4 regions of the Xenorhabdus sp. KJ12.1 genome follow, and region 1 is predicted to be linked to each of the others. Evidence: predicted binding sites of a transcription regulator. Region 1 holds the regulator's gene; each other region holds the start of a gene.
What was found. The regulator Fur, encoded in region 1, represses iron uptake genes when iron is present. The targets are predictions, from matches to a motif close to ATAATAATGAGAACNACTATCAA.
Positions count from the first base shown of each region.

Region 1 (7,641 bases):
AAGAAATTTTGATTATTTCGCTGCGGAAAGAGCAAGAGAGTATATTCACTCAAATTTAGATAAAAATATAACATTAGGTGAGCTTGAATGTAACGTAAATCGTGATCGCTGGAGTCTTTCTAGAGATTTCAGGTTATTATTCGGAACAAGCCCTCATCGTTATATGACAATGCGCAGATTAGATATAGTAAAATCCTGCTTAATGGTTGGAGATTCTATTACTGATGCTGCGTTGATAGCAGGCTTTTTCGATCAAAGCCATATGGCAAGACATTTCACAAAAGCGTTTGGTTTAACACCAGCACACTGGAGAAATATAAACAGAAATAATCACCATAAAAAATTTATATGCTAATAAAAACGATATGACGGAGAGCCTCCACCTTCAAATATAAAATAAATAATTATAAGTCGAATATTTTAGTAATACCGAAAGATGAAATCTATTTTTCGTATTATTTAAAGATGGAGGAAATAACTAACACGTCTTATATTAAGTTAATGCCAGCAAAAAAATCATAAGCCATAAAAATGGCAACAATAGCCAGCATAGCGCCCATTACTTTATTTAGATGATTAAGCCATGAAGTATTTTTTATCTGTTTACCAATAATTTCACCAAAAAATGAATAAAGCCCTGGTGCACCAGCTCCACCAATTGAAATCAGTACCGATACTAAAAATATCATTGATCCTGTAATATGAGCAGCAGGAAACATAATCGTAGTGACAGGTAAGACGACAAGTACACCTTTGGGATTTAATGCTTGAATTAAAAAACCATTCCAAAATGTAAGATTTTTATCAGGTGTAGCTATTATCTCTCTCTTATCTAACTGTATATTAGATGTTGCCATTTTAAATGAAAGATAAAATGTATATAAGGATCCAAGTAATGAAATATAGGGGAGATGTTTATGAGAGATAATAGCTTCTCCTGCATACCCTAAAAATATAAATAATGTAAGCATTGCACAGCCTACCCCAATAAAAAAGCCAATCGTTTTTTTAAATTGACCGGTTAAACCAGAATTCATACCCATAAAGTTAACAGGGCCGGGGCTATACATTACACCAAGGGTATAAAGAAATATTTCCATACAATCTCTCTAAATAAATTTTAAATTTTTATAAGCTTGAAATAGACCGCTATTCAATCAAAATTGAATCATTTGTGAAGAGATAATCCTTTTATTGCTTTATCTACCGATTTCTTTGGACCATGCACAGCGAGGCCGACTAAATTCATGTTATCCGCATCTTCGGCTAAAAAAACTTCTCGGTTCGCGGCATCGTGACCTGTTGAAAACATTGTATAGACGTAAGGAACTAGAAGGAGAGATCGCTCCAAGCCTTTCTTATGAACACGTTGAAGTGCATTAATATCAGCATCAAAAATAAGCATAGGTTGACCACATATGCTTCCATATTTATGGCCAGAAGAGTCGATATAGGGGGTACCTATAATCTCCGATGCAGATGAAGCAACGCCTGTTGCGAGGAATGCAACCACATTAAGTTTTTGCCAGGTCTGTAAGTCATCCCGCACTATGAAAGCAATTTTTGTATCAAACATTTTAAGTCATTTTCCATACGTTGTTATGTGAACAATATATTTAATTAACGGCATCATATTTGTCTTGTACGTTTGTGCATGGATACGTTCCACACGTGATGAATATTAAAAATGCACGGCCCCAAAGAAAGATTAAGTATGATTTTCATCACTTTTTTTATATACAAAAGAATCGTAATGAAAATTAAGCCCTTCTACCAAGATTAAAAATTGCCTTATAGTCACATGTTGTGTAGGGTTATTTTGTGTTGATGCTATGTCATTTAAATCGTGTTATTGAAGCCATATTGCTTAAATGATGTTGTTCATAACATGTTGTTTAAACGCATTTTAATATGTCAGAAACAGCCTTTTGTTCTGGGCGAAAAAATAAACTCGGACGAGGTCATTATTAATGAAAAGCATTAAATTACATACTTTGGCAGCATTTCTCATAGCGGCAGGGTTCACTGCGGGTGCTTGTGCAGAAAACATTCGTACGGAAATGACATCACAGCAGGTAGTGGATTCACTCAGCAAATTAAATGTGAATTTCAGTATCGTAGACAATCAGGCCGGAGCACATGGGACTAATTGCGCCATTTTAGGTGCAGACTGGGCAGCTTGTAATCGGGTTAATATCATATTGACTAATGGTGATCAGAATATTGATTCTGCGGATTGGTCACTCTATTTTCACAGTATCCGCCAAATCCTCAGAATTGATCATGAGCAATATAAAATCACTCACATCACAGGGGATTTGCATAGGCTGGAACCGACTGAAAAATTCAGGGGCATCAGAGCGAATGAAAAAATCATACTGCCAATTATTGGAGAATACTGGCAGATTTATAGCACTGATTTTATGCCGCGCTGGTATGCCACATCCGGTGATGCCATTCCTAAAGTATTGGTAAATACGGATACTGAAGATCTGAGTGCATTTTTATCTCCTTTTCAGGCAGAACAGTGGAAACGCACCACAACGGATCATAATGTCCTGATGACACCTGAAAACCGTTTTGAGAAAAATCGTCAGATGGTGTTAATTAGTGAAGATAAATTGCGTGGGAAGATTATTCCGACACCTAAAAAGGTGACGATCCACTCACAGGATGTCAATTTGTCCCGTGGAGTAAAACTGGAACTGGGAGGATTGAGCGGCCAATCAGTCAGGGTGATTCGGGATCGTTTTGCGGCTCACAAGATTAAATTAACCGATAACGGTTACCTGATTACAACGCAAATTAATGCTGACAAATTTGCGGGTGATTGGCGGGTGAAAGGTGCTTATTCGCTGGATATCACCCCCAAGGGAGCACATATAGTTGCTTTTGATCAGTCCGGCGTGTTTTACGGCCTGCAATCGCTGTTTTCCCTGATCCCGGCTGATGGTGTACCGAAAATTGCCACATTAACCGCACAAGATGCACCCCGATTTGAGTATCGTGGCACGTTCCTTGATGTCGGGCGTAATTTCCATAGTAAAGAAGCTGTATTGCGTCTGCTGGATCAAATGGCTGCTTATAAGCTGAATAAATTCCATTTCCATTTAAGTGATGATGAAGGCTGGCGTCTGGAAATTCCCGGTTTACCGGAGCTAACAGAAATCGGCAGTAAACGCTGCCATGATTTAAGTGAGACAAAGTGCCTGCTACCACAGTTAGGCTCAGGGCCGGATAGTAATAATATGGGAAGTGGTTACTTCAGTCGTCAGGATTACATTGATATTCTGGAATATGCTAAAGCCCGTCAGATAGAGGTGATCCCGGAGATTGATATTCCGGCTCATGCCCGTGCAGCGGTGGTGTCAATGGAAGCCCGTTATAAGAAACTGATGGCAGAAGGAAAAGAACAGGCAGCTAATGAGTATCGTCTGCTCGATCCGACAGATACCTCAAATACAACATCTGTACAGTTTTATGATCGCCATAGTTATCTGAATCCATGTATGGACTCTTCCAAACGTTTTATTGACAAAGTTATCAGTGAAATTGCCGAGATGCATAAAGAAGCCGGCTCACTACTGACAACATGGCACTATGGGGGCGATGAAGCGAAAAATATTCGTCTGGGCGCGGGATATCAGGATAAAGATGGCCCGATTGAGCCGGGTAAAGGGATCATCAATAAGAAAATTGAAGATAAGCCGTGGGCAAAATCTCAGGCTTGTCAAAAAATGATTGCGGAGGGCATTATCAAAGATGTTGATGAACTGTCCAGTTATTTTGCGGTTGAAGTCAGTAAAATCGTTAATAAACATGGCATTGATACGATGCAATCATGGCAGGACGGACTGAAACATGCGAAATCAGCAAAAGACTTTGCTACACGACATGTTGCGGTCAACTTCTGGGATACGCTTTATTGGGGCGGTGCGGATTCTGTTAATGACTGGGCTAATAAAGGCTATCAGGTCATTATTTCCAGTCCTGATTATGTTTATCTGGATATGCCCTACGAGGTCAATCCGAAAGAGCGGGGCTACTACTGGGCCTCCCGTTTTAATGATGAAGCGAAAATCTTCAGTTTTGCACCCAATAATATGCCACAAAACGCTGAAACTTCAGTGGATATCAACGGAGACCATTTTAATGCAAACAGCGGTAAACGTTGGCCGGGAGCATATGGGCTGTCAGGGCAGTCATGGAGTGAGACTGTGCGCACTGATGAGCAGATGGAATATATGATTTATCCGCGCTTATTACCGTTGGCGGAACGGGCATGGCATCAGGCTGAGTGGGAGCAGAATTACCAGCAAGGAAGGGAATATAAAGGCGGAATTACACGGTATGTAGACACCGATAAGCTTAATAAGGATTGGCTGCATTTTGCTAATCTGATGGGACAGCGCGAAATGGCTAAACTGGATAAAGCTCATATTCCGTATCGTCTGCCGATACCCGGTGCAAAAATTGTCTCCGGGATACTGGAAGCGAATATCGCCTTGCCGGGTCTGACTATTCAGTATTCATTAGATGATGGAAAAACATGGGAAGCTTATGATGACAGACAGCGGCCTCATGTTAATGGTCATGTGAAAATACGTTCTGTCAGCACTGACGGCAAGCGTTTCAGCCGGGTGGAAGAGGTATTCTCTGAGTAATCTTAAAGCTGCCCTTTAATAGGATATTCAAAAGCAACCTGCCGATTAGTCTTAGCTAATCGGCAGTAGCTTCTCTGACAGGGTCAGACACTAGAAGTAGCAGTAAATGCTGACTCCTTATCGTGCTTTCTCATCATGTAACGAACCGTCTTTGCGACAATCGCCTGTAGTGCAGTGACCATACAGGTATAGACTATGATTTGACAGCTTGATTCCATAACGTGTTGCGATATCTTTCTGACGTTCTTCAATGGATTCATCGCTGAATTCAATCACTTTACCGCAGTCGAGACAAATTAGATGGTCATGGTGATGTTGTTGAGTGAGTTCGAAAACCGATTTACCGCCTTCAAAATTGTGGCGTGTAACAATGCCGGCATCATCGAACTGGTTCAACACGCGATAGACAGTGGCGAGGCCAATCTCTTCACCGATATCAATCAGTTTTTTGTAGAGATCCTCCGCACTGACATGATGGCATTCTGGGTCCTGTAGCACTTCCAGAATTTTCAGGCGAGGAAGTGTTACTTTAAGTCCAGCATTTTTCAATGCTTTATTGTTGTCGGTCATGCGGATTCAGTCCTGTAGCTTGAGTTTAGTGAACTTAACAATACATACCCATCGTTTTTCAAATCGCCTTTTTGTTGGCTGTACTCATTTATTTCTGTCACATAGTGTTCTATGTTCCGGAGGATGAGTACCCTTGCCATCGTGATGCGACTCAAAATCCATAAGTTATGGGTGTTATTGTGAGAGAATCATGATTTAGTTTCACGTTGTAGATTATAGGCATGGATATTGAAAATGAAAACCATGCCTATCGCGTTATCATGACACATTATTCAGGAATTATCCTGTGCAAAAGACGTTTCTTATGTCTATCAGACGCCAGAACAATTTTATGCGCCAAGGATTTCTGACAGGCTCATTTCAGCCGTGATCTGTTTTACCCAAGTTTCAACACGTTCATCAGTCAGTTCTGGCTGGCGATCTTCATCAATGGTGAGACCAATGAAGTGTTTATCGTCTGCCATTCCTTTTGATTTTTCATGGTGATACCCTTCGATTGGCCAGTGACCAACGATAATTGCACCACGAGGTTCGATGACATCGCGAATGGTGCCCATAGCATCACAGAAATACTCTGCATAATCTTCCTGATCACCGCAGCCGAACAAGGCAACCAATTTTCCTTCAAAATTGATTTCTTCCAGTGTCGGGAGAAAGTCATCCCAGTCACATTGGGTTTCGCCGTAATACCAGGTTGGAATGCCTAGCAGCAGGATATCGAAAGCTTCAAGATCTTCTTTGCTGCTTTTGGCAATATCGTGGACTTCCGCAACATCAGCACCGCCCAGTTTTTCTTGGATCATTTTGGCAATGTTCTCTGTGTTGCCAGTGTCGCTGCCGAAGAATATACCTATTATTGCCATAAAGTGGATTAACCTCTTGTTTTATGTGTAGTTAAGCTATACACGTCACGCTGAAATCAGCAGGAGAAAAATATCAGTTTTAATAAACGAAAAAACTTTATTTTGACCAAACATCAGTGACAAGTCTGTCAGATTTGTGTGGTAGCGCCGTATCACGCTGTTGAATTAAAGCCGTTAATTGGTAAGGTTATTTTCTGTTGCTAACTGAGCCAGCAACATCTGTTCAATCAATTCACTGCGGCTGATATTGCGCTGTTTTGCCAGATGATTCAGTGCATCGACAGCATCTTCATTAAGTTTTAGCTCCACCCGGCGAAGTCCTTTGACTTTATCCCGGCGTAGCTGATTACGTTTATTGATCCTAAGCTGTTCATCTCTGGACAGCGGACTTGTTTTAGGTCGCCCAGGCCTGCGTTCATCTGCGAACAAATCCAGTGTGGTGCGATCAGTTTGTTCTTTTGCCATAAATTCAATTGATAAAGGGCGTGTACCAATAATATAGCCGGCAATGATACCTTAGCTGGGCGCGTGTCGCTACTGGTTGATAGGAGAGATTATCAGGATTGGGTATAACAATAGTGGTTAATAAAGTATCGTGAAACAGATAAAGCAGAAAAGGAACCATTTGTACTGATTAAGGTCATTTCCTTAATCAGTACATGGATACGGGGATTACGGCATAAAAACCTTTCGTATCATATAGGTAAAAGAATCAAGATTTTGCTGCCATGTAAAATCAGGTTCCATGATTTGCCTGCCGATGGAACCATCAACGGTGATCATCAGCCAGGAAGCGGCCTGTTCAGCATTAATTTGTTTATCAATTTCCCCATTTTCAATGCCTTTGCTGATTAGCCGGGTTAAATGTTCGCGGACTTTTTTCTCATTTTCGGTAAATATCTTATTAATAGCCGGATTCCGGCTGGCCTCAGCAATAATTTCGATACTTAGCCGGGCATAGCCGGGTTCGTTATAGAGCTCTACCAGCTTTGCTAACAACTTTTCGATAGTCACGGTCACTGAATTTTCATCATAACAGGCAGCCAGAATCTCATCGTAGTCATGGCTATCTTCTTCTGCAATAGCTTCAATAATGGCATTTTTGGTCGGGTAATAATGAAACAGGTTTCCGGGACTCATACCAGCCGTTTTACAAATTTCTGCTGTCGATGTTGCATGAAATCCTTTTTCGATAAAACAGGAGATGGCTGCATCAAGAATATGCTTACGTTTTTCCCGCTGTTTTTCGGTCTGTTTTTTCACCTTATATTCCTCCAAAGGCTGGGTACAGAATCAGATCGATTCATATCAGTGATAATTAAGATCGTCTTTTGTTACCGATGACAATTTCCTGAGACGTGGAATGATATATTTTTTAAAATCATCCATATAGCTATAAATAACGGGCACAAACAACAAACTGAGTAAAGTTGAGCTGAGTAACCCGCCAATGACGGCGATAGCCATAGGAGCACGGAAATTGGTATCCGCACCACTGGTCAGAACCAGAGGGATCATGCCGGCAATCATGGCAATTGTTGTCA
Region 1 covers NZ_CAWNQH010000068.1:12,158-19,798, reverse strand. The annotation lists gene AACS92_RS10345 (AraC family transcriptional regulator) at 1-355, shown strand, start outside; gene AACS92_RS10340 (LysE family translocator) at 489-1,100, opposite strand; gene AACS92_RS10335 (DUF2000 domain-containing protein) at 1,169-1,576, opposite strand; gene AACS92_RS10330 (beta-N-acetylhexosaminidase) at 1,971-4,664, shown strand; gene fur (ferric iron uptake transcriptional regulator) at 4,782-5,234, opposite strand; gene fldA (flavodoxin FldA) at 5,564-6,097, opposite strand; gene ybfE (LexA regulated protein) at 6,272-6,562, opposite strand; gene AACS92_RS10310 (TetR/AcrR family transcriptional regulator) at 6,770-7,360, opposite strand; gene AACS92_RS10305 (efflux RND transporter permease subunit) at 7,406-7,641, opposite strand, start outside.

Region 2 (7,641 bases), on a different contig from region 1:
CGTGCTTCACCTTCTGCGGCGAAACATAACGGGAAACGATCAGCCAAAAAAGCAATGACTTCTTTACTACTGTTCAACTTAGGTTGATTTTCCATGAAATTTCCTGATTACAACGGTTTTGCCAACCAGCGCAGGCATGAACAGGCGACATTATAATGGTGTTGCCGATAAATGCCACGTCATACATAAGTTAAGTTACATTCTGTTGCAGATATTTTGGCACAACACATTGCCCCAAATGCTCACAAAGCCTGCTAACAAGGGCTTTCAAGCCATGTTCATCGTATTCATCGAACCGGTCAAAAACCGTGCTGTCGATATCAAGAACGCCAATAACTTGCCCATTAATTTCCAAAGGAAGGACAATTTCAGCATTACTATTGGCATCACAGGCTATATGACCAGGAAAAGCATGTACATCAGAAATACGCTGAATACTATTCTTTTCTACAGCGGTTCCGCATACCCCTTTCCCTATAGGAATACGAACACAGGCAATTTTGCCCTGAAATGGCCCTAAAACTAGGGTATCACCATCTACCAAGTAAAAGCCAACCCAATTAACATTATCCAAATGTTCATATAACAATGAACTTGTATTTGCGAGAGACGCGATCAGGTTATACTCACCTGATAATAATGCCATCAAGCTATCTGATAAATTCTCATAGAGTTTATACTTATCCATATACACCTATACAAAGTAGTCAAGAACAACAAATGAACAACAATAAATTAACGAACAGGGATTCTTATTAAAGATATCAGTCACTCCGATAAATTTTCTGCTACCCCTTGTATTCGCTGCCCCAGCTTAAAGTCTGAAGCACAGAATTAGAATTTTCTTTCGAGAATTTTACCAGTATTCACTTTTAAAATTCAGTTAGTTATCACAGCTTATATTATAAAACTACCTGATTTGCAGTCCAAACCGTGTTCCTGTTCAAATTATTATCCAATATTCTCTCTACCGACGAATGGTTGTTTATTGCGATTTTTTTGTGTTTGTTTGTCACTACATTATTGCCACTCAAAGCCTACTGAACAAATTATACAAATTAGGAAAAACATGATCCTGTGAAAAAAGAGTAAAATTATTCACTAATTATGGTAAGCATAATAAAAAAAGGCCGAGCTCATTCCTCTACTCGGCCTAGGGAAAATGGCTCTGTTAGAGAGCCGTGCGCTAAAATGCCATTGAGACGTAGAACAACTTACCTCTTAAAGAGTAGTTGACACATGGTAATTTACCAATTTTGATTAATTTATTAGCACATTAATTGACATTTCATTCATATTAGCAATAAAAATCACCTATCTTTTTTATCACCTAATTTATAATCACATAAAGACATGGCTGCCTTTTGAAATGGTTCAATGCTCATTTTTTGATTATTATGTTCAGGATCATCTAGAAGTATTGTACTTAGCGGTGTTGCAATCACTTGATTGGCTTGCACAAGTTCTTCTGCTCGTTCATTAAGTGGGTATTGCATAAGCGTACTGGGGTTTATCACGAACAATGCACCTCCTGAACGGCAATCAAGCATAACCTCTTCACGGGTGAAAGCCCATTGCTTACCAAACTGTAATTTACTTACAGTTTGTATTGGAGCCGCTATCCCCTGAAAAGAAAAAAACAAAAAAGATAAAACACAAAATACTCGTTTCATTGTTATTCCCCAGATAAATACACAACCCGAATTCTAACGCCCTTTTCCCTGTTTATATAGCTAAGACTACACTCATTACCATAACCAATACACTTAACTGCACTACACTATACCCGCAAGGAAATGGCAGCGCAGAAACTCTGCGCTTATGCATTTAATACGAAATACAGTTGAAAAGTGGCTAAACCGACCAAAATGGAATATACCGCATGTAAATAAGGATCACACAGGAGGTTCTGTTGCAAAAATAGCAACACATAGCAGGGCAGTTGTTCCCAGAATGATTTCCAGCCAACTGTTGATCATTAGCAATTCATAGCGCCCTTTTTGCTTTAATTTAGGCACTAGGATATAACGATTGATTAAGGCTAAGATGACCATAATTGTGACCAATATTATTTTTAGCCATAACATTGATTGGTATTCGGAGGCCGGGACATCAAAAACCGGCCAGCCCGGAATTAAAATGATGCTACTGACAATGCCTGTGGCAATCACCAAAAAAACGGCCAGATGCCCATAATTAGAAAATCGTCTCATCGCAGCAACACTTTCATCATAAAAACGATTCTTTGTGTCATCCCCCCCCACCTTGCCAGGAGTTGAATTCAAGCCAGCACTACTTTTCAAACGTAAAAATTGCAAACACAGCAAAAACGGCCATAACCCACCAAACCAATAACCTGCACTGAGTAAATGGACAACCTGATTCAGTTGAAGCAGTTGACCAAGTTCTCCTTCATACATAGCAGCATGCCCAATGAAGGCATGGCTTGAAAGCAAGACAACAGAGCAGCCTAATAATAAAAAGTGGTTTACTTGAGAACTACCGGCATCAGTACGTAAAAAGAGTATTCCTACCACAGCAAGTGTTGCAGCCAACAATTGCCACTGCCATACCTTGCCAAAAGCGGTTCCTAATACGGCCTGCCATATTTCAGGCTGGTAAGCATCGTGCCAGCCGTCTCCCATCAGCCCAGCCTGTACGATAAACCAGACGATTGAAGTAATAAAAGCCAGTACCGTACTAATCCCTAAAGCAGACTTCAGCCGTTTTCTAATCAATACTGAAAAGTGGCCTGATGCAAGTAAGGTAATGAACAGGCTAAGCCCGAACATTAGCATTACAACCACAAAGTGGAAGAAACGGCAGAGTACGTATAATGCCTCGAGTGAAATCATTATCTTACAGTAAAGTTATAGACACCTTTTGTTTTATGACCATCGACTGACAATACACTCCAGTCAACGCGATATTCTCCGGCGGACAGTTTGGCTTCAACCGGCAGAATCAACTTGGTTTTAGTCTCCGGATCAAGCTCCAGTTTTCCTGTTTTAATCTCTTCTTTTTCCGGACCAATTAATTTTACTTTGCTAAACCCGAGTTCAATGCGCTCTGAAAAACTCAGAGTTATAGCTTGTGGTGCAGCTTCAACAGTTGTATTTTCAGCCGGAGTTTGATCTTTTAAATTGGCATGCGCTAAAGCCTGTTGGCAGGATATTCCAACAAACAAAACAACCAAGGCAGATAACTTAGTCCAAAATGAACGAATGCTAAAAATAGTCATAAATATATAACCCTTTAATATAAAGACGAATTTTATAATTGAGAGGATTCTATATCAAAAGACAAGTTTAATCTGTGGTAAAAGACCGGACCTGTGAAGCACCACGCAAAAACAATAGTGGAAAATAAAACGAAAAAACCGTGAATCCTGCTTGACATAGTCAAAAAACAGAAGTCACGGTCCAAAAATCCATCAGACAGATAGAGGCTAGTTTATTATAAACCTTTCTCAGGCATGGGCTGCATGTGCAGGAACAGATAATCCTTTCAAGTCTTTATCCAGTAAGAATAAAGATTTACCACTTTCACCCACCATACCCAGTTTATCCAGAATAGATTTGAATAATTTCTCTTCTTCATGCTGCTCAGAAACATACCACTGTAAGAAGTTAAAAGTAGAATAATCCTGAGTTGTCATCGCCAGGTGAGCCAGTTTATTAATCTCTTCAGTGATCAGTTTTTCATGCTCATAGGTCTGATTGAATACATCAGAAATGGAACTGAATTCAACAGGTGGAGCCTGAATTGCGCCCAGTACAGGCATTGCTCCAGTATCGCCCAGATAATCAAATAAGCGTTGCATATGCTGCATTTCTTCCTGTGAATGGGCTCTCAGAAATGCTGCCGCTCCTTCGTACCCTTTATCACTACACCATGCACTCATTTGCAGATATAAATTAGCAGAATAAAATTCCAGATTTAATTGCTCATTTAATTTCGTGATCATTTCTTGTTTTAACATTAGCCCAATCTCCTGATGATTAATTAACTGGAGCATATTATGCCTATTAAAAACCAATAAAACAAAAATAAATTAATAATAAATAACTCATTGATAATTAATAAGTTAATCTCACCCCCTAACAAGAATAAATCTCATTAAATATAATGAAATAATAATCAATTTTATTTGATTTAATATTTATTAAAATAAAACCAATTTAATAGAAATGATAATTGATATTATTAATATTCACTCGACTATTTTTTATTCAAATAACAGCTTGCTAAATGAACGAGACTCCATTAATTTTATCTCCTGAGGATATATCTTATAGATTTCAAGAATCAACTTGAGAGACGAAAGGTATACATAGTATTTTTTGGAGACAATATGATAGAGCATAATTTAGCCAGGCTATCAAAAGGTGAGATGGACAAAGTCAACACTGATTTAGCTGCATCAGGGGTTGCATTTAAAGAGCGTTATAATATGCCTGTCATTCCGGATAATGTTGAGCAAACCCAGCCACAACATCTGAGGGAATATTTTCAGCAGCGGTTGAGGCATTACCGTCAGCAATCAAGGTCTTTATCACGTTTACCTTACGAGCCCAAAAGCCGTTAAAAAATAGCAATTAAAAAATTGTAAAAAGTAACCACTGCGTGAGCAAGTGGTTACCTTATCTACTTTCCGACAAACTTATCCGTTGCCTTGATTAACTGATGCAAAATACCCGGTTCATCAAAAGAGTGACCTGCTCCTTCAATAATATGGAGCTCGGCTTCTGGCCATGCTTTTGCCAGATCCCAAGCATTCTGTACCTGACATGCCATATCATAGCGCCCATGAATAATGACTGCTGGAATGTGCCTGATAGCATCAATATGATCTAATAGCTGTTGCGTCTCATCCATAAAACCGTTATGGATAAAATAATGATTTTCAATACGTGCAATTGCCAGAGCGAACTGTTCTTCTGCAAATGAATCTGTATGTTCAGAAGGTAACAGTGTGATAGTTTCACCTTCCCAGGTACTCCATAGTTGAGCGGCTTCCAACTGTACGACGGGATCACTACTTGTCAGACGTTTTTGATAAGCACTAATCACATCTGCACACTCTTCTTCAGAAAGAATGGATAATATACGTTCCCATTTTTCCGGAAAAAATCGGGAAGCACCTTCCTGATAATACCATTGCAATTCTTGAGGCCGGAGTAGGAATATTCCCCTTAATACCAGCTCTGATACAGCATGAGGATGTTTCTGGGCATAAGCCAGAGATAATGTTGAACCCCATGAACCACCAAAAACCAGCCAATTATCAACGCCCATTAGTGTACGTAAGCGTTCAATATCATCTACCAGATGCCAGGTTGTATTATTCTCAAGGCTTGCATGAGGCTTAGAGCGCCCACAACCACGTTGGTCAAATAACATGACATGGTAATGTTCAGGGTTGAATAGCTGCCGATGGTAGTGGGCTATTTCTCCGCCTGGTCCTCCGTGAATAAATACCGCAGGTTTACCTTTAGGATTACCACACAGTTCCCAGTAAATCTGGTGCCCGTCGCCGGTATCCAGATAGCCAGTCTTATATGCATCATAAGCCGGATAAAGTTTCCGTAATTCCGTCATAGAGACCTCTTAATCAGATACACCCACTGGGTTCCAAATTGTGTCCGCCAGTAAGAGAGTGACAAAGTTGCCGGAGCAACCAAAAGTGGCTCCATTGGGAAGCAGGAGCCTTTAATTGATCCCCCGGAAGCATAACTCATTAGTAGTAGGAATAAGAGAGTACAACCAACAAATAGGCAAACTGAAAGAAGAAAGGCATAAAAAGGGATACGTTTCTAGTATCCCGAACACATATGAAGCTATCATGACTCTTTAATTACCGGGTTTCACTATAGCTGATAGTCTCTTTCTGGCAATCAATTGTGACATTATAGCTTTTGTCATTTTTAGTGCCCCTGACAACTAACGGAACCTGCAATGCGTCTTTATCACCGGTAATATCGTTGACATTTACCCATGCTACGGGTTTTGCAGTACCTAATTGTTTCCTGTCCTTATCCCAGTGATTAAGACGATTTTGCAGGAAATCTTGTTTAACTTGTGCGGCTATTTGATCTTTAGTCAGATTTTTGCAGGAAACAAATTTAGCGACATGGTCATTTTCAACAGCTGATACAGCAGTTGTAAACGTAAAAGAAAGTGCAACGGCCACATTCAATAACCCTGCACGATGGATGAATTGTTTTATCTTCATGTTACCTCCTATTACCATCCAAATAGTATGGATTAATGTTAGGTTAAACTAACATGTAATAGAAAGTAATTATGTGAGTTTTGTTAAAAATGCGTTGTGACTATTTTACGTCATCCTCAAACAAAACATGGATCTGCTCTTTATCCTGATGTTTTTCTCTCAGTTCCTGAGCCACAATCGCGATTGCTTCTCCGCTACTCATTCCTTCAGAAATAAGTTGATGGATCCTTTCTACAGCAATTTGTTGTTCTTCATGGGACAGTGCCGGCATACCCGAAAACATAGCGTTTACCTCTAATATATAGTAATAACTGATGATAATTGTGATTATATACACAATCAATTTTAAGTTGCAGTATGACAGCAAGTGAACCAGTGCACCATTCTATGATAATCTCCCCCCAATTAATCAGTTAATTTTGAATTGCCCTGCCAATACGGGTTCCACCATGAAAATTGCATTACAAAAACGTCAGTTACCTTATTTTCCTGATCTTGCAGCCAGCTATTTTGCTCCTCTTTCCGCCTCTCCTTGGGCAATGTTGCTACATTCAGGAGCCGCTCAACATTCACATAATCGATTTGATATTATTGTTGCTGAACCAATCATCACTCTTGTGACTCAAGGAAACTCTACCGAAATCAAAAGTCATGATACAGTCTCTCATTCTCAAGAAGATCCCTTTCTTTTACTAAAAAAACATCTCAATGACTGCAATATTACCCCTCAGTTTGATCCTGACCTGCCCTTTCAGGGAGGAGCATTGGGAATATGGGGGTATGATCTCGGGCGATGGACTGAAAAGCTACCAGCGACAACCATTAATGAATTGAATTTCCCGGATATGGCCATTGGGATCTACGATTGGTGCCTTATCATTGACCACCACCAGCAAAAAGCAACTTTATTAAGCTATCACGATATTGATACTCGCCTGGCATGGCTGGAAGCGCACACCCAGCACCGCGAAACAAATTTTGCCCTCACCAGCGCATGGCAATCCAATATGAGTGAACAGCAATATCATGAAAAAATTGCGCATATTCATCGTTATTTGCGTAATGGCGACTGTTATCAGGTTAATCTGGCACAGCGTTTTCACGCAAATTATCAGGGTGATGAATGGCAGGCTTTCAGGAAACTCAACGAATCTAATCGCGCTCCTTTTTCGGCTTTCATTCGTTTGCATGAAAATTGCGTTATCAGTGTTTCACCCGAACGTTTTTTATTACTGGAAGATAATAAAATCCAGACCCGGCCGATCAAAGGCACATTGCCACGTGAACAAGACCCGGAAAAAGATCGATTACAAGCTGAAAAATTAGCCAAATCCCGGAAAGACCGCGCGGAAAATCTGATGATCGTTGATCTTCTCAGAAATGATATCGGGCGTGTAGCGGAGGCG
Region 2 covers NZ_CAWNQH010000001.1:157,898-165,538, forward strand. The annotation lists gene proQ (RNA chaperone ProQ) at 1-95, opposite strand, end outside; gene AACS92_RS00710 (GAF domain-containing protein) at 191-688, opposite strand; gene AACS92_RS00715 (YebY family protein) at 1,311-1,673, opposite strand; gene copD (copper homeostasis membrane protein CopD) at 1,896-2,855, opposite strand; gene copC (copper homeostasis periplasmic binding protein CopC) at 2,855-3,241, opposite strand; gene ftnA (non-heme ferritin) at 3,470-3,982, opposite strand; gene AACS92_RS00735 (DNA polymerase III subunit theta) at 4,358-4,588, shown strand; gene pip (prolyl aminopeptidase) at 4,648-5,601, opposite strand; gene yebF (protein YebF) at 5,858-6,235, opposite strand; gene AACS92_RS00750 (YoaH family protein) at 6,336-6,518, opposite strand; gene pabB (aminodeoxychorismate synthase component 1) at 6,685-7,641, shown strand, end outside.
Region 2: the regulator Fur is predicted to act here: its motif matches at 4,191-4,213, upstream of ftnA (non-heme ferritin).

Region 3 (7,641 bases), on a different contig from region 1:
CTATTTATCCCGGTGAATAAAATAGCAAGCGTCTTTTATTAATTGTGTATGAAGCTATTTATTTTTTATGGGAAAGGATTATGGATATATCTGAATATCGTGGTGGATGTTTATGCGGCAATATTCGATTCATTGCGGCAGGAACGCCTAATAATCCCCATACCTGTTCATGTACGATGTGTCAGAAACATTCCGGAGCATTGACACTCTGCTGGGTTGAATTTCCGAAAGATTCAGTGCGATGGATTGGAAAGGGTGGCTTTCCTTCTTTATATCGATCCTCTGATTATTCCAGCCGGGCATTTTGTAATCATTGTGGTAGTTCATTAGGTGCGATTGATGATGGCCCGACGATTGGATTAATTCTGGGAAATTTTGATAATCATGAATCAGAAGAATTAACCCCGTTGTCACATTCTTACCCGCCTTCACAACCGAAATGAAAATAATACAGAAAAGAAAATGCCTACTCCGTCCAAGAATAGGCATTTCAGTCAGGTGTTCACAACGATTGTAATTAAAACTTAACAGTCACATTCGTTCTGAAAGTACGTCCCGGTCCCGGCATTAATCCCATTGCTAACGGATCGAGGTAATAGACATCAGTCACGTTATCAATACCTGCCTGAATCCGGATGTTTTTATTAACTTTATATTTCACAAACAGGTCAACGGTTGTGTAAGGTTCCCATTCAACGTGAACCAACACACTTGAACGCTGCCCTTTAACATCACTCAGCCCTACACTAGGTCGGCTACCAAAGTAACTTAGCGTAGCTCCCATATCCAAATCCTGATCAAAAGCACGTCCGCCTAATGTCACTGTATAACTATTCTTCGGCTGGATATGGTTCACAACGTAACTGTCCGGAATCCCCCCCGGATTACAGCGCATTTTAGGATTAATGCTTGCCTGTTCTGGTGTTAAACAAAATAGCGTGTGTGTGTAATATGACCAGCCTAATTCAGCGTAAGCAAAACCCACATCATAACTTGATGAAAGCTCTAAACCACGCCACTCCGCTCTATCAACATTGATCATTGTAAGCTGAGTCTCATACTGACCACGTTTTGCGTTGTTTATTCTGGTCAGATAATCTTTAACTTGTGTATCAAAATAGCTCAGTTTAGTACGGAATTTATCGCCATCCATCAACAGATCATTCTTCAATACATTGATCCCGACTTCCCATGACAGGGAACGTTCAGGTGATAACAGGAGGTTTGTATTCGGAGTCTGAGACCAGCCTTTAGTTGTTTCAAACAGGCTTGGTAACCGGATAGCAGAGCCATACTTGCCATAGAATTGAAGACCTTCTAAAGGCTCAAGGGTCATATTGATAATCGGAGACCAACCACCGGCAGTACGTTCTAATCCCTCTCCGTAGGTAACCTTGTGAGATAGGGGGATCATTTTCCCATCCACATAATCGAATTTTGGGAATATAGGATTATTATCATGGGATTTGAAATATGAATAACGCAAACCACCATCAAGGGTCAGCCAATCGAGAGGCTTCCATTCGGCATTAGCAAAAATATTATAATCATTACGCCATCCTTCCCTAAAAGAACCGCTCTTAAGCACGTCATAGGTCTCATTCTTCGGATAACCAGTAGTTTCATACGTGTAAGATGCGCCATAGGTAAACGAAAGATCCCCATAAGGAAACAGGATCTCTGATGTATTATTAATACCTACTCCCCATTTATCTGTCTGACTATAAGTACGGTCTACTGTTATTCCTGATAAAGGGCTTGAGCTATTAATATGGCTCACAGCTTGGTTATAAAATGCATTAGCTTTTAAATCGACCAGATAATTACCTTCTGGCTTAAAACGATATTGTGCCGTATATGAAGTAACATTAATTTTATTCATAAAACCTTCATAAGGCGCACCGAAACGCACTATTGATGATGGCATTATTTCACCATAGCGGCTGATATATTCGTTTCTAGCCAGTTCAAGGGCTTGACCTTCACCAAACTTCAGCTTTCCTTTCAACAGATGAGAAATATTATCCATTGAGGTATTCAGTACTTCCTCACTCATTCTGTAAGGAGTAAGTCTTTCGGATGAGGAAAAATAGGGTTGAGGCGCATTTTTACCTCTTTTACCCGCATAATAGTTACCATTTTGTCGGCGAGCAAAAGCAGCAACCATATCCAGATATTCACTTTTAAACCCTAATGCAATACTACCATTTCCCCCCGTTGGCCGGAGTCCGCCATGCCGATCCATCCCGTCAGATTCATCATAGGTTTCATAAAGCTTTCTAGTAAAATAATTAGGGGTTCTCGGATAACCACCAACCGTACCCACTTCCGGAGGCCTTGTACTGTTATTATTAAACCCACCAGTCATTCTCACACCGAATGTCTGGCCGTGTAAAACAACATCATTCACATTAAGCGTACTTACCCTGACCACTCCGCCAATGGCTCCATTAGCGTCAGCCCCTGTACTCGGGCCTTTCTCAATATCTACCGAACTAATCAAATCCGGATCTATATATGTGCGTCCGGCAACTCCTGAATAACCACGGTAAATCGTTGTCTCCTGCATGGCTCCATCAACAATAACCGGTGTTCTTCCCTGTCCCTGCATCCCACGGATATTGACATCCAGCGCACCAGAGTTACGGTTCTCACTATTCAGTACACCCGGCGTTCCCTTCAGAAAATCACCCACGGATGTACCACGGCGCTGTTCTACCTGCTCCGCTGAAATATGAGTACTGGAACCGGGGGTCATATAAGGTAAATCAGCGTTTAGCTGTGCTTCACTGAATCCGGAAACTTTAAGCTCTTTAAGTACCACGGTTTCTGGCTTATGAGGATTTTCTGGCGCGGTTTTCGATGTTTTATCAGTGTCTGCTGCGTAAGATGGAAAAACTGTGTTTCCCAGTAGTGCTAATAAAATCCCTGTTCTCAGGTTCAGTGGGGAGCTGAACGAGTTTGTTGATGATTCCACTTTTAATGCTTCCATGTTATGGCTATTAGTTCAGTGTGATAATTAATTCAATTTGAATTTAATTGGGGTAGGAAGTAACTGATGAGCACCAGAATCAGCGAAATATAGACAACCAATGAGTAAAAACGATCCAACCAAAAATAATAATGAAAAGCCGCCCAAACGCGGAGGATTAGGTCGAAAAATAATAGGTATACTCATTTGTTGTGTGCTGCTGGTATATTTGTATCGTTCTTATAAGGACAGTAATGATAATTAATACCAAAAACAAATGCAAACAATAACAATTATCATTACTGGATAATTTATCTTTCCAGCACCACTGAATCAAAAATGACCAACATCGATACATCAGGGAAAATATTTAAATCGAGCCGCTTCGCAATCCCATTTAATAGTCAAAAAATCCGATACATTCCCGATTGCAATCCTGATAACCTACCGTATGACTCTTCCTCTTAATATCAGCCATCGAATCCACAGATGAATCGCACAGATTATCAGTGATAAGATAGTGTTTTCGCCCAGCAGAGGTTCACTAGCGTTCTATCCTTAGCTGATTATATTTAGGTTTTGTCATTTAGATGGGTTGACTGAGTGTCGATAGCCCAACCGAGTCAACAGGAACAATAAAATTGAATCAAATCAACATGAAAGAATCTCCAGCAAAGGATGTAAGCACCCACACTCCCATGATGCAGCAGTATCTGCGCCTGAAAGCGCAACACCCTGATATTTTGCTGCTTTATCGCATGGGAGATTTTTATGAGTTGTTCTATGACGATGCGAAAAAGGCAGCAAAGTTACTGGATATTTCTCTGACCAAACGTGGGCAGTCCGCAGGCCAGCCAATCCCAATGGCTGGAGTTCCTTATCATGCAATTGAAAACTATCTGGCAAAACTGGTTCAACTGGGTGAATCTGCGGCAATCTGTGAACAGGTTGGCGATCCTGCCACCAGCAAAGGCCCTGTTGAGCGTAAAGTTGTACGTATTGTGACTCCGGGGACGGTCACTGATGAAGCATTGCTGCAAGAACGTCAGGATAACCTTCTGGCGGCTATCTGGCATGACAGTCAGGGGTTTGGCTACGCTACTCTGGATATCACTTCCGGTCGTTTCCGTGTTTCTGAAATGGCTGATGAAGATACAATTGCTGCTGAACTCCAGCGCACCCGTCCGGCTGAATTACTCTATCCTGAAGCCTTTGAGCACATGGGGTTGATCGAACGCTATCACGGCCTGCGTCGTCGCCCTATGTGGGAATTTGAACTGGATACGGCAAAGCAGCAGCTAAATCTGCAATTTGGTACCCGTGATCTTATCGGCTTTGGGGTCGAAAAGGCTCCACAGGCACTGCGGGCGGCAGGCTGTCTGCTGCAATATGTCAAAGACACTCAGCGCACGGCTCTGCCTCATATCCGCAATATCACAATGGAAAGCCAGCAAGAGACGGTCATCATGGATGCCGCTACCCGCCGTAATCTTGAATTGACTCAGAACCTGTCTGGAAGCACTGAAAACACCCTTGCCTCTGTGCTCGATCAGTGTGTGACGCCTATGGGCAGCCGTATGTTGAAACGCTGGCTCCATACTCCAATCCGCAATCGTGATATACTGGAAAATCGCCAGCAGGCTATTTCTGCGCTTCAGGAGATAGGCTTTGAGCTACAACCGTTCTTGCGTCAGGTTGGCGATTTAGAACGTGTGCTGGCCCGTCTTGCTCTCCGCTCTGCCCGCCCTCGTGATTTGGCAAGAATGCGCCACGCTTTCCAGCAATTGCCAGATATCCATCAGATCATGGATTCTTCTGACTCTCCGTATATTCAGGCATTACAACAACGTATTGGTCGTTTTGACGAGTTACAGCAACTGCTGGAAAACGCGGTAGTCGAAACCCCGCCTGTTCTGGTGCGTGATGGCGGTGTCATAGCACCCGGTTATAATGCTGAACTGGATGAATGGCGGGCATTGGCTGATGGTGCCAGTGATTATCTCGACAAACTGGAAATCCGTGAACGTGAAAAACTCGGTATTGATACCCTGAAAGTCGGCTTCAATGCAGTGCATGGTTACTATATTCAGGTCAGTCGTGGACAAAGTCACCTTGTGCCAATTCACTATGTCCGCCGCCAGACTCTGAAAAATGCAGAGCGCTATATTATTCCTGAATTAAAAGAGTATGAAGATAAGGTTCTGACTTCCAAAGGCAAGGCTCTCGCCATTGAGAAAGCTCTGTATGAAGAGCTGTTCGACTTGTTACTCCCTCATCTGGCAGCTCTACAAACCAGCGCTGAAGCACTTTCAGAACTGGATGTGCTGGCAAATCTGGCCGAACGAGCTGAAACACTGAACTATACCTGTCCGACATTAACAGACAGAACCGGCATCCAAATCACGGGAGGCCGTCATCCGGTTGTTGAACAGGTTCTCAGCGAACCTTTTATCTCTAACCCGTTAACCCTCTCTTCACAACGTCGCCTGTTAATTATTACTGGGCCGAATATGGGCGGGAAAAGTACTTATATGCGTCAGGCCGCTTTAATTACTTTGCTGGCATATATTGGTAGTTTTGTCCCGGCAGAAAAAGCGGTGATTGGGCCTGTAGACCGTATTTTTACCCGCGTGGGTGCATCCGATGATTTGGCATCCGGGCGTTCGACCTTCATGGTAGAAATGACTGAAACGGCTAATATTCTGCATAATGCGACAGAACACAGTCTGGTGTTGATGGACGAAATCGGTCGTGGCACATCAACTTACGATGGCCTTTCTCTCGCGTGGGCCTGTGCTGAAAATCTGGCTAACCGCATTAAAGCGATGACGTTATTCGCCACCCACTATTTTGAATTGACGACATTGCCTGAAAAATTGGAAGGAGTGGTCAATATCCATCTGGATGCGGTTGAACACGGCGATACCATCGCCTTTATGCATAATGTGCAGGATGGAGCAGCCAGCAAGAGCTACGGGCTAGCTGTTGCCTCACTGGCCGGTGTTCCCCGTGATGTCATCAAACGGGCACGCCAGAAACTAAAAGAGCTGGAGTCACTCTCCAACAATGCAACAGCAGGTCATGTCGATACACCACAGCTGACACTACTGGCGGAAGAAACCTCCCCGGCAGTAGAAGCACTGGAAAACCTGAATCCGGACTCCCTGACGCCACGTCAGGCACTGGAATGGATTTACCGTTTAAAAGACATGGTGTAAAGCATGACGGATTTACAAATGACAGGGCGTAAAACAGCAGGTTTGTCCATAAAAGGTGATACCAGCTTGTTAGAACCCATTTATCAATTTTTACAGTGTGAAACCCCGAATCAATGGGTTGAGAAAGCACGGCAGCCGGAGAACCTTCCGGTTTTGCTACGTGATCATCTTTTATGTGAACTAAAAGCAGCGCAGAGCGCAATGTTTCTGATCCGTAAATATGCTGTTGATCCGGCGAGCGCGGATGCGCTGCTGGCATGGTTTCAGCCCTATGAGGATTTTGCCTATAAAAAAATCGGCAGCATCCATTCGTTAAAGGGCAAAAGCCAAATTACGAAACAAATTACTGCACGGGAAAAGTCCCCTTACAGCCAGTCGTTAATTGATAAAATGGTGTTGCTGATAAAAGAAGAACTACATCATTTTTATCAGGTGCTGGAGATTATGGAATCCAGAGGAATAAGCTATGACAGCATCAGTGCGAGCCGTTATGCTCGATCGCTATTTCAGCATATTACGAATCATGAGCCTTATACTCTGGTGGATAAATTAATTATTGGGGCATATATTGAGGCGCGTTCTTGTGAACGTTTTGCTAAATTAGCGCCTCATCTGGACGAGGAATTGGGTAAATTTTATATTTCCCTGCTGCGTTCAGAAGCTCGCCATTATCAGGATTATTTAACACTGGCTCAATCTATATCTAAAAATGATATTACAGAAAGAGTGAAATACTTTGGTCAAATAGAAGCTGAACTTATTCAGTCACCCGATTCTGATTTTAAATTCCATAGTGGTATACCTGTAAATTAAAAGTATGCCGATAAATTAAGAAAGGTGGGCTTTATTATCCCACCTTTTAATTTAATTATCCCTTTATCTCAGGTGTAAAATTCTAAGTACGGAATAAGGATTCGATATTCAATCCTTGGGTATGCAGAATGTCTCTGAGACGGCGCAACCCTTCAACTTGAATCTGGCGAACTCTTTCCCTAGTTAATCCAATTTCTCGTCCTACATCCTCTAAAGTTTCCGCTTCATAACCAAGCAAGCCAAAACGACGAGCCAGAACTTCACGTTGTTTTGCGTTGAGTTCAAACAACCATTTGACAATACTTTGCTTCATATCATCATCTTGGATGGTTGTTTCTGGCCCAGAATCGTTTTCATCAGATAAAATATCTAACAGCGCTTTATCTGAATCCCCGCTAATCGGAGTGTCGACTGAAGTAATGCGTTCATTAAGCCGCATCATACGGCTTACATCATCAACTGGCTTATCCAGTTTTTCAGCAATTTCTTCGACACTTGGCTCATGATCTAATTTATGAGCTAACTCTCTTGCAGTACGTAAATAAACATTCAGCTCTTTAACGATATGAATGGGCAAACGGATCGTACGAGTTTGATTCATAATCGCCCGTTCAATTGTCTGACGGATCCACCAGGTGG
Region 3 covers NZ_CAWNQH010000067.1:23,465-31,105, reverse strand. The annotation lists gene AACS92_RS10075 (GFA family protein) at 81-443, shown strand; gene AACS92_RS10070 (TonB-dependent receptor domain-containing protein) at 518-2,977, opposite strand; gene mutS (DNA mismatch repair protein MutS) at 3,628-6,189, shown strand; gene miaE (tRNA isopentenyl-2-thiomethyl-A-37 hydroxylase MiaE) at 6,208-7,002, shown strand; gene rpoS (RNA polymerase sigma factor RpoS) at 7,085-7,641, opposite strand, start outside.
Region 3: the regulator Fur is predicted to act here: its motif matches at 3,249-3,271, upstream of AACS92_RS10070 (TonB-dependent receptor domain-containing protein).

Region 4 (7,641 bases), on a different contig from region 1:
TTTTCCGACACCTGTTTCATTGTGATAAATCGCGGCTGTATCAATAGAACGATAACCCACATTCAGCGCGGTATCGATGGCTTTAACAACCTGTTCATTACTCGCCTGCCAGACTCCAATTCCTAATTGCGGCATGAGATTTCCGTCAACGAGTTTAATAATTGTCTGCTGACCCATTCTTACCTCCTCCAGATTTGGAATATCAGATGGACGCCTCGTAAATCCGCTTGCTAACTTCAAGCGTAATATCCTGGTGTTCACCTAAAGCAACCAAACCCTGCTGTTCTAGTTTTTGGATCATTCCCGGTATAGAGCTGCCATCAAGCTGATAATCAGAGAAATGGGTTTTTACACCGAGACTTTCAAAAAATTCACGAGTGGCATGGATTGCCTGATTAATACGCTGTTCTTCCGTTCCTTCCGTAAAATGCCAGATACGCTCAGCATATTGCAGAAGTTTTGCGTGTTTAGTATCCCGCTTTTCCTGTAAGAGATGCGGCAAAATAATCGCCAGTGTCTGAGCGTGATCTAAATTGTGAAAAGCTGTCAACTGATGTGCCAGCATGTGGGTTGCCCAGTCCTGTGGAACGCCTGCCCCCACAAGCCCGTTGAGGGCCTGAGTTGCCGTCCACATAATATTGGCTCGCGCATCATAATCTCTGGGATCTTTGAGTACCTTTGGCCCTTCTTCCAGTAATGTGAGAAGCAAACTTTCGGCGTAGCGATCCTGTACTTTTGCATTGACAGGGTAAGTCAGGTATTGCTCCAGTGTGTGTACAAATGCATCAACAATACCATTTGCGGTTTGGCGGGGAGGAAGGGAATAAGTGACTTCAGGATCGAGAATAGCGACTTTAGGATAAATAAAAGGTGATACAAAATGCAGCTTATCGTGTGTTTTCAGGCGGCTGACCACCGAAATATTATTTGTTTCAGAGCCTGTGGCGGGTAGCGTCAGAACGCATGAGAACGGAAGTGCAGAAGTGATATTTTCACCGTTGGTTGTCAAAATTTCCCATAAATCTTCATGGGAATAATTGACTGCGGCAGCAACGAATTTTGTGCCATCAATGACCGAGCCGCCACCCACAGCCAGTAAATAATTGATATCGTGATGGCGTATATATTCCACCGCTTTGATAAGTGTTTCATAGGCAGGGTTTGGTTCAATTCCGCCGAATCCGTCAACGGAATAACCTTCCAGTGCAGCATGAACCTGAGCAAGAACGCCATTATTCTTAATACTGCCACCACCATAAAGTAGCAATATTCTGGCATCCTGAGGTATTTCATTGCGTAACTGGGCTATCTGTCCTTTACCGAAAATGACTTTGGTTGGGGTGTGTAGTGTGAAGTTTTGCATAACAACAATCCTTACTGACTGAATAACAAAAACTTTTCCCATGTTTTAACATTCGGTTATTGAGTTATGTTGGTTTATTGCAGTGATAGAGTCCACTCTATGCAGGATCATGTATCTTAATGCCAGATTATTGGCTGTATGATGCTTGTCTGAGTGGACTCGGATTGTTTAATTTTTTTGTTGATAAGTTAATAGCTAGAAAAAATAGTGTGATTTTGGGAACAGCGGTAAATAACCGATTTGCTCATTTGTTTTTGTGTGATGATGCTTTTTTATGACGCCAGTACATCAATAGCGAAGCACCTAGTCCGCTGATTAACAGAATAACAGGTAAGATCATCAAAATATTCATGACCAAATCCTGATGCGCTTTAACAAAGGGTATCTGATTCAGGGCATAGCCAAAACTCACAATTATGATGACCCATAAGAAGCCGCTTAACCAATTAAAAAATTGAAAGCGTTTGCTGTTCAGACCGGAAATACCTGCGAAGGTGGGTAGGAGAGTACGGATAAAAGCGAGGAAACGGCCGATTAACAATGCCGTTAAACCGTGTTTGGCAAATAAGACATTCGCCCGTTGGCGCTGCTCTGCCGGAAGCTGGGCTAGCCAGTTTTTGATCATTCGGGTGTGTCCCAGCCAGCGCCCCTGCAAATACCCCAGCCAGCATCCGAGACTGGCAGCAATCGTCAATAATATGACAGTCGGAACAAACCCCATGACACCTTTGGCAATTAAAGCTCCGGTGAGGATCAGAAGAGTATCACCGGGCAGAAATGCGGCAGGCAATAAACCGTTTTCCAATACCAGTGTGACGAAGATAACACCATAAATAATCCAGATGACATCGGGATTGGCGAGTAGGGTAAAATCATGCTGCCAAAGCGCTTGCACGATCCCGCTTAACGTTTCCATATTTATCCTGTAATTTCGGTACAATATCTTTATGACAATTTTTGTACAACCAGTGTCATACAATCGAATTAATCATACAAGTCCATGTGTTCCAGTGTACCGCAAAACGACAGCAGGATAGTTGATTTGATTCAGCATATACACATCATGGATTACAGGATGCGTTGTGGTGGCGGGGGGAAATTGCCAGCAAAGAAGCACCTGTAAAATGAAGAGTATAAAAATAAAACAGTTAACTCAACGTAATGCGGGAGAAGCCAGCATCCAGATCATCTATTAAATCCTGGGGATCTTCCAGCCCGATATGCACACGAATTAACGTTCCTGTTTTTTGGGGAAAATGATAATTACGCAGGATTGCGAGTGACTCAGGGGAAATGCCCAGAATGAGTGATTCAAATCCTCCCCAGGAAAATGCCATTTTAAAATATTGCATATTATCCAGATAGTCAGAGAGCTGCTTGGGAGTCAGGCTGACATTCAACATAAAAGAAAACAGCCCGCAGGAACCAGTAAAATCACGTTGGAAATAGTCATGACCGGGACAGGAAGGCAGTGCAGGGTGATAAACCTCAGCGACTTCGGGGCGTTGGGAGAGCCAATTAGCAATGATAAGGCTGCTTTCTTCATGTTGCTTTAAGCGGACAGCCAGAGTATGTAACCCTCGATTTGCGGAATAAACAGTATCAGGATCAGCAATCTGCCCCATCAAATAAGAGCTTTCCCGTAATTGATCCCAACAGCGTTTATTGGCAACAGCCGTACCAAGCATGCCATCTGAATGGCCGATAATATATTTTGTCGCGGACTGAATAGAAATATCGACACCAAAATCCAGTGCTCTGAAAAGAACACCCGCAGCCCAGGTATTATCGATCATAATAACGATATCGGGATTAACCCGTCGGGCCGCCTGTACAATAGCGGGAATATCCTGAACCTCCATAGTGAGAGAACCGGGGGATTCAAGAAAGATGACTTTTGTGTTTGGCTGAATGAGTGAGGCAATCTCTTCACCGAGTCGAGGATCAAAATAATCAGTAGAGATATGCATCTTTTTAAGAATATTTTTGCAAAATTCCTGAGTCGGTTCATAAGCTGTACCGGTTAGCAGAACATGGTCACCTGTTTCTACAAATGCCAGAATGCTGTTGGTAATAGCGGCAGTACCCGAAGGATACAAAGCACAGCCCACTCCACCCTCCAGTTCAGCCATTGCTTCCTGAAAAGCAAAATGCGTCAGAGTGCCACGCCGCCCGTAAAACAGCTCACCGTTAGCCCTGTTTTTTATCGCATGCCTCATATCATCAACCGTCTTGAAAATGACGGATGAAGTACGCTGGATAATAGGATTAACCGCTCCCTGTGTGTATTTACGCTTTCTCCCGACTTCAACTAGCCTGGTTTCCAATTTTTTTTCTGACATATAACCCTCCCCCTGACTCATCACGATTGCTTAAATATACACTTCGTCTTTCAAGTTGCCTCTTTGTTGGCTGCACTCGTTCACCCCAGTCACATAGTTATCTATGCTCCTGGGGATGAACTCCCTTGCCGCCGCGACGCATCTTGAAATCCATTGTGTATGATCATTAGCAAGTTAAAAGAATAGTCAGATTTTTTACAAAGGGATTCTTACAACTTGACAAAAATTCAAGGTGAGTGAGAACGGTAAAAAAGAAAAAATGGATGGGATAACCCCTTTTTATTACCACTTTTTTTATTAAATAGTAATGATAATTACTATCAAATCGCGCAATGTCTGATATCATTTGGAACGGACTTTTTCCCTTATGTGATGAAAAACATGAAACTGGGCAAAAAGTGATAAAACATATACCTAATCGATTTCGAGCTTCAGCCAACAAAGAGGCGGTTTGAAAGGCGACAGATATATCAGGATTAGCAAGATGAGTAGCGATTCACTGCTAAGTAACAGAATCTATAAAAAAGAGAGTAAGGCTAACTGATGCGTAATTTGACAGCTTCTATTCTATTGGCATTCGGGTTAACAGGTTCAGCATGGGCTGATACTACACCAGCTAATACTGCACCAACTACAGCGGTTACCGCGCCAGAAAATCAGGCTGCCACTCAGGTAGCAGCGCCGGAAACACCGGTATCTTCCGTGGCTCCACAGGCTAGTGAAGTGAAAACAGAGACACAGCAAGGTGAAGCGCAGAAAACGGGCGAGGCAGCGACGGCAGAACAGCCAACAGTCACTACAGAAGTTACTGAAATAACAGAAGCTGGTGCAGTAGAAACCACAGTGGCGACAGAAACAGAAAATCTGTCCAGCGGTTTTGCAACGGATCTTTCCGTTTTTGGTATGTATCAGAATGCTGATGCGGTCGTAAAAAGCGTCATGATTGGTCTGGTGATTGCCTCTATTATTACATGGGCACTCTTCTTCTCTAAAGGCTCTGAACTGTTAATAGCGCGTCGCCGCTTACGTAAAGAACAGCTGGCTTTAGCTGATGTTGCCAGTCTGGATGAGGCAGTAAAAATTTCCTCAGACTTCGCTAAGAACAGCATTAGCCGCTTGTTACTGAGCGAAGCACAGACTGAGCGCAGCTTATCTGCCGAAAGTATCGATAAAGACGGTACAAAAGAGCGCACTTCATTCCGTATGGAGCGTGCAGTTGCTGCAATCAGCCGCCATATGGGACGTGGAAACGGTTATCTGGCAACTATCGGTGCAATTTCACCGTTTGTCGGCCTGTTCGGAACTGTCTGGGGGATCATGAACAGCTTCATTGGTATTGCCCATTCACAAACCACTAACCTTGCCGTTGTTGCTCCGGGTATTGCAGAAGCACTGCTGGCAACCGCACTGGGTCTGGTCGCTGCAATTCCTGCGGTCGTTATCTATAACATTTTTGCCCGTGTTATTTCATCATACCGTGGGCAGGTTGGTGATACTGCGGCACAGGCAATTTTGTTGCTTGGTCGTGATCTTGATTTGGCTGACAGAAAAACTGATAAAGCAGAAGCAAGGTAATTAATTATGGCAATACGTCTTAATGAAGATTTGGACGATAGCGGTGAATTACACGAGATTAACGTCACACCCTTTATTGATGTCATGTTAGTGCTGCTGATCATCTTTATGGTGGCCGCACCACTGGCAACCGTTGATATCAAGGTTGATTTACCGGCATCCACAGCTAAGCCACAGCCACGGCCGGAGAAACCGGTCTTTCTGACAGTTAAAGCCGACAGCCAGTTATTTGTCGGTGATCAACAGGTTGACCGTGACTCGCTCTCTTCAGTCTTGGATCAGACAACTCAGTCCAATAAAGAGACCACGATTTTCTTCCAGGCGGATAAAAGCGTGGATTATGAAACTCTGATGAGTGTCATGGACTCTCTGCGTAAAGCGGGTTACCTCAAAGTAGGGCTGGTTGGAATGGAAGCGGTAGAAGCGAAATAAACGCTACAAAATTAATTTTGTATGAGTAAAAAAACCTGCCCGAATAATAAATTCGGGCAGGTTTTTCTATCTGACATTAATTAAAAGTAAAAATGCTTACATATTTTTCCAATCAAACGGCAATAATTCACCCAATAGTAAAACCACCTCTTTATTTACTTTCACTTCGGTGTGTATATTCTCCCGATTTATCTGGCTGATAAATTCCCGACAGCGACCACAGGGAGGAATAATATCGCCGGATTTATTAACCGCGATAACTTTAATTATCCGGTTCCCTCCATGTTTTATCATATCGGCGATGGCACCGTGCTCTGCACAAAATCCCATAGAGCAGGAAGTATCAATACTCACTCCGGTATAAATATGGCCGGATTCACACTGAATGGCCGCAGCGACGTGACCATATTTAATATATTTATTTAATTGTGTCGGAGAAATAAGCTGGTGTGCAATACTTTCCATTTCATCAAAAGAGACCATAATTTATTTCCAATAAATAAACAATAAAGTTTACTCTTTAATACTACGAATAAGATCAACAACGGATTTCGCCATTTCCTCTTCGTTTTCTCCTTCTACCCGAACAATAATTTCCATGCCATTTTTAATTCCCATCGACATAATTTTGAACATGCTTTTTAAATTAGCGACTTTATCTCCTCTGATAATTTCTACTGTGCCACTATAAGTCTTGGCTAAATTACAGAGTTGTGCCGAAGGCCGGGTATGTAGCCCCGAAGGGGCTGTGACTATTACGGAATATTCAGTCATTAGATCACTTATTCCTATTCTATTCGTTTAATGAACCACCACGTGTCTGGATAACATTCTGATACCAGTAAAATGAATCTTTCTTATAACGAGCGAGATCTTTGAGGTCGTCATCAGTGCGGTTGACGTAAACAAAACCATATCGCTTTTTATAACCATTGCTGGTGGAAAGAAGATCAATAAAACTCCACGGGTTATAGGAAAGCACGACAACGCCGGAATCCATTGCCCGTTTAATCGCTTGTAAGTGTTGTTTCAGATAATCAATGCGATAGCTGTCATGAATGGTGCCATCAGATTCCAGAATATCATCAGCGCCAAAACCATTTTCGGTGATCATTAATGGCTTTTGATAACGGGTATATAAATCGCGTAATAGATACTCAAGCCCAAGCGGATCAATAGACCAATCCCAGTCGGTAGTATCAAGCTGTGGGTTTTTGTGGATCTGATAGTAATCAGGCTGGATCTCATAACCGTCCATTTGCCCTTTGATACCTGTCGGATTAAAGCCATCCATGCGCCTCTGAGCACCTGCTGGTGCGGCGGCGGCTGCATGGCTGCAATAGTAATTGAGAGCCAGAAAATCAGAATATCCTTCTTTGATTAACGCCATATCCCCATCTTCAATATTAGGTGCCAGCCCCTGGCTTTTCAGGTAGATCAAAGCGGATTGATTATATTCGCCTTTCAAATAAATATCGGTGAAATAGTAATTACGCAGATCATTGGCATTCTGAGCTGCCAGATTATCTTCTGGTTTGCTGGTCAACGGATAAATAGCTGAATATCCCAATGCTGCCCCAACCTGACCTTCCGGCACCCATTGATGGACTAATTTACAGGCGATCGCGTGAGCCATATTCATGTGATGATTTATCTGATATTTAATCTGTTCGTTATCGAGATACTGTTCAGGAATAAAACTTTTTTTCGTCCAGAATTGTACGATAATGCTTTGTTCATTAATCGTCAGCCAGTACTTGGCTTTCCTGCCGTATTCTTTGATAACAAATTCAGCGTAGTAGGCAAAATCATTGACACTTTGTCTGTCAATCCAGCCGTGGTATTTTTCCACCAAAGCCATTGGCATATCATAATGATAAAGCGTTGGAATTGGTGTAATGCCATTTTCTAATAATTCATCGATAAGAT
Region 4 covers NZ_CAWNQH010000083.1:74,143-81,783, reverse strand. The annotation lists gene dkgA (2,5-didehydrogluconate reductase DkgA) at 1-177, opposite strand, end outside; gene yqhD (alcohol dehydrogenase) at 203-1,363, opposite strand; gene AACS92_RS14885 (DedA family protein) at 1,608-2,279, opposite strand; gene metC (cystathionine beta-lyase) at 2,512-3,705, opposite strand; gene exbB (tonB-system energizer ExbB) at 4,249-5,280, shown strand; gene exbD (TonB system transport protein ExbD) at 5,287-5,712, shown strand; gene AACS92_RS14865 (cytidine deaminase family protein) at 5,809-6,195, opposite strand; gene AACS92_RS14860 (HPr family phosphocarrier protein) at 6,226-6,486, opposite strand; gene AACS92_RS14855 (glycoside hydrolase family 1 protein) at 6,506-7,641, opposite strand, start outside.
Region 4: the regulator Fur is predicted to act here: its motif matches at 4,007-4,029, upstream of exbB (tonB-system energizer ExbB).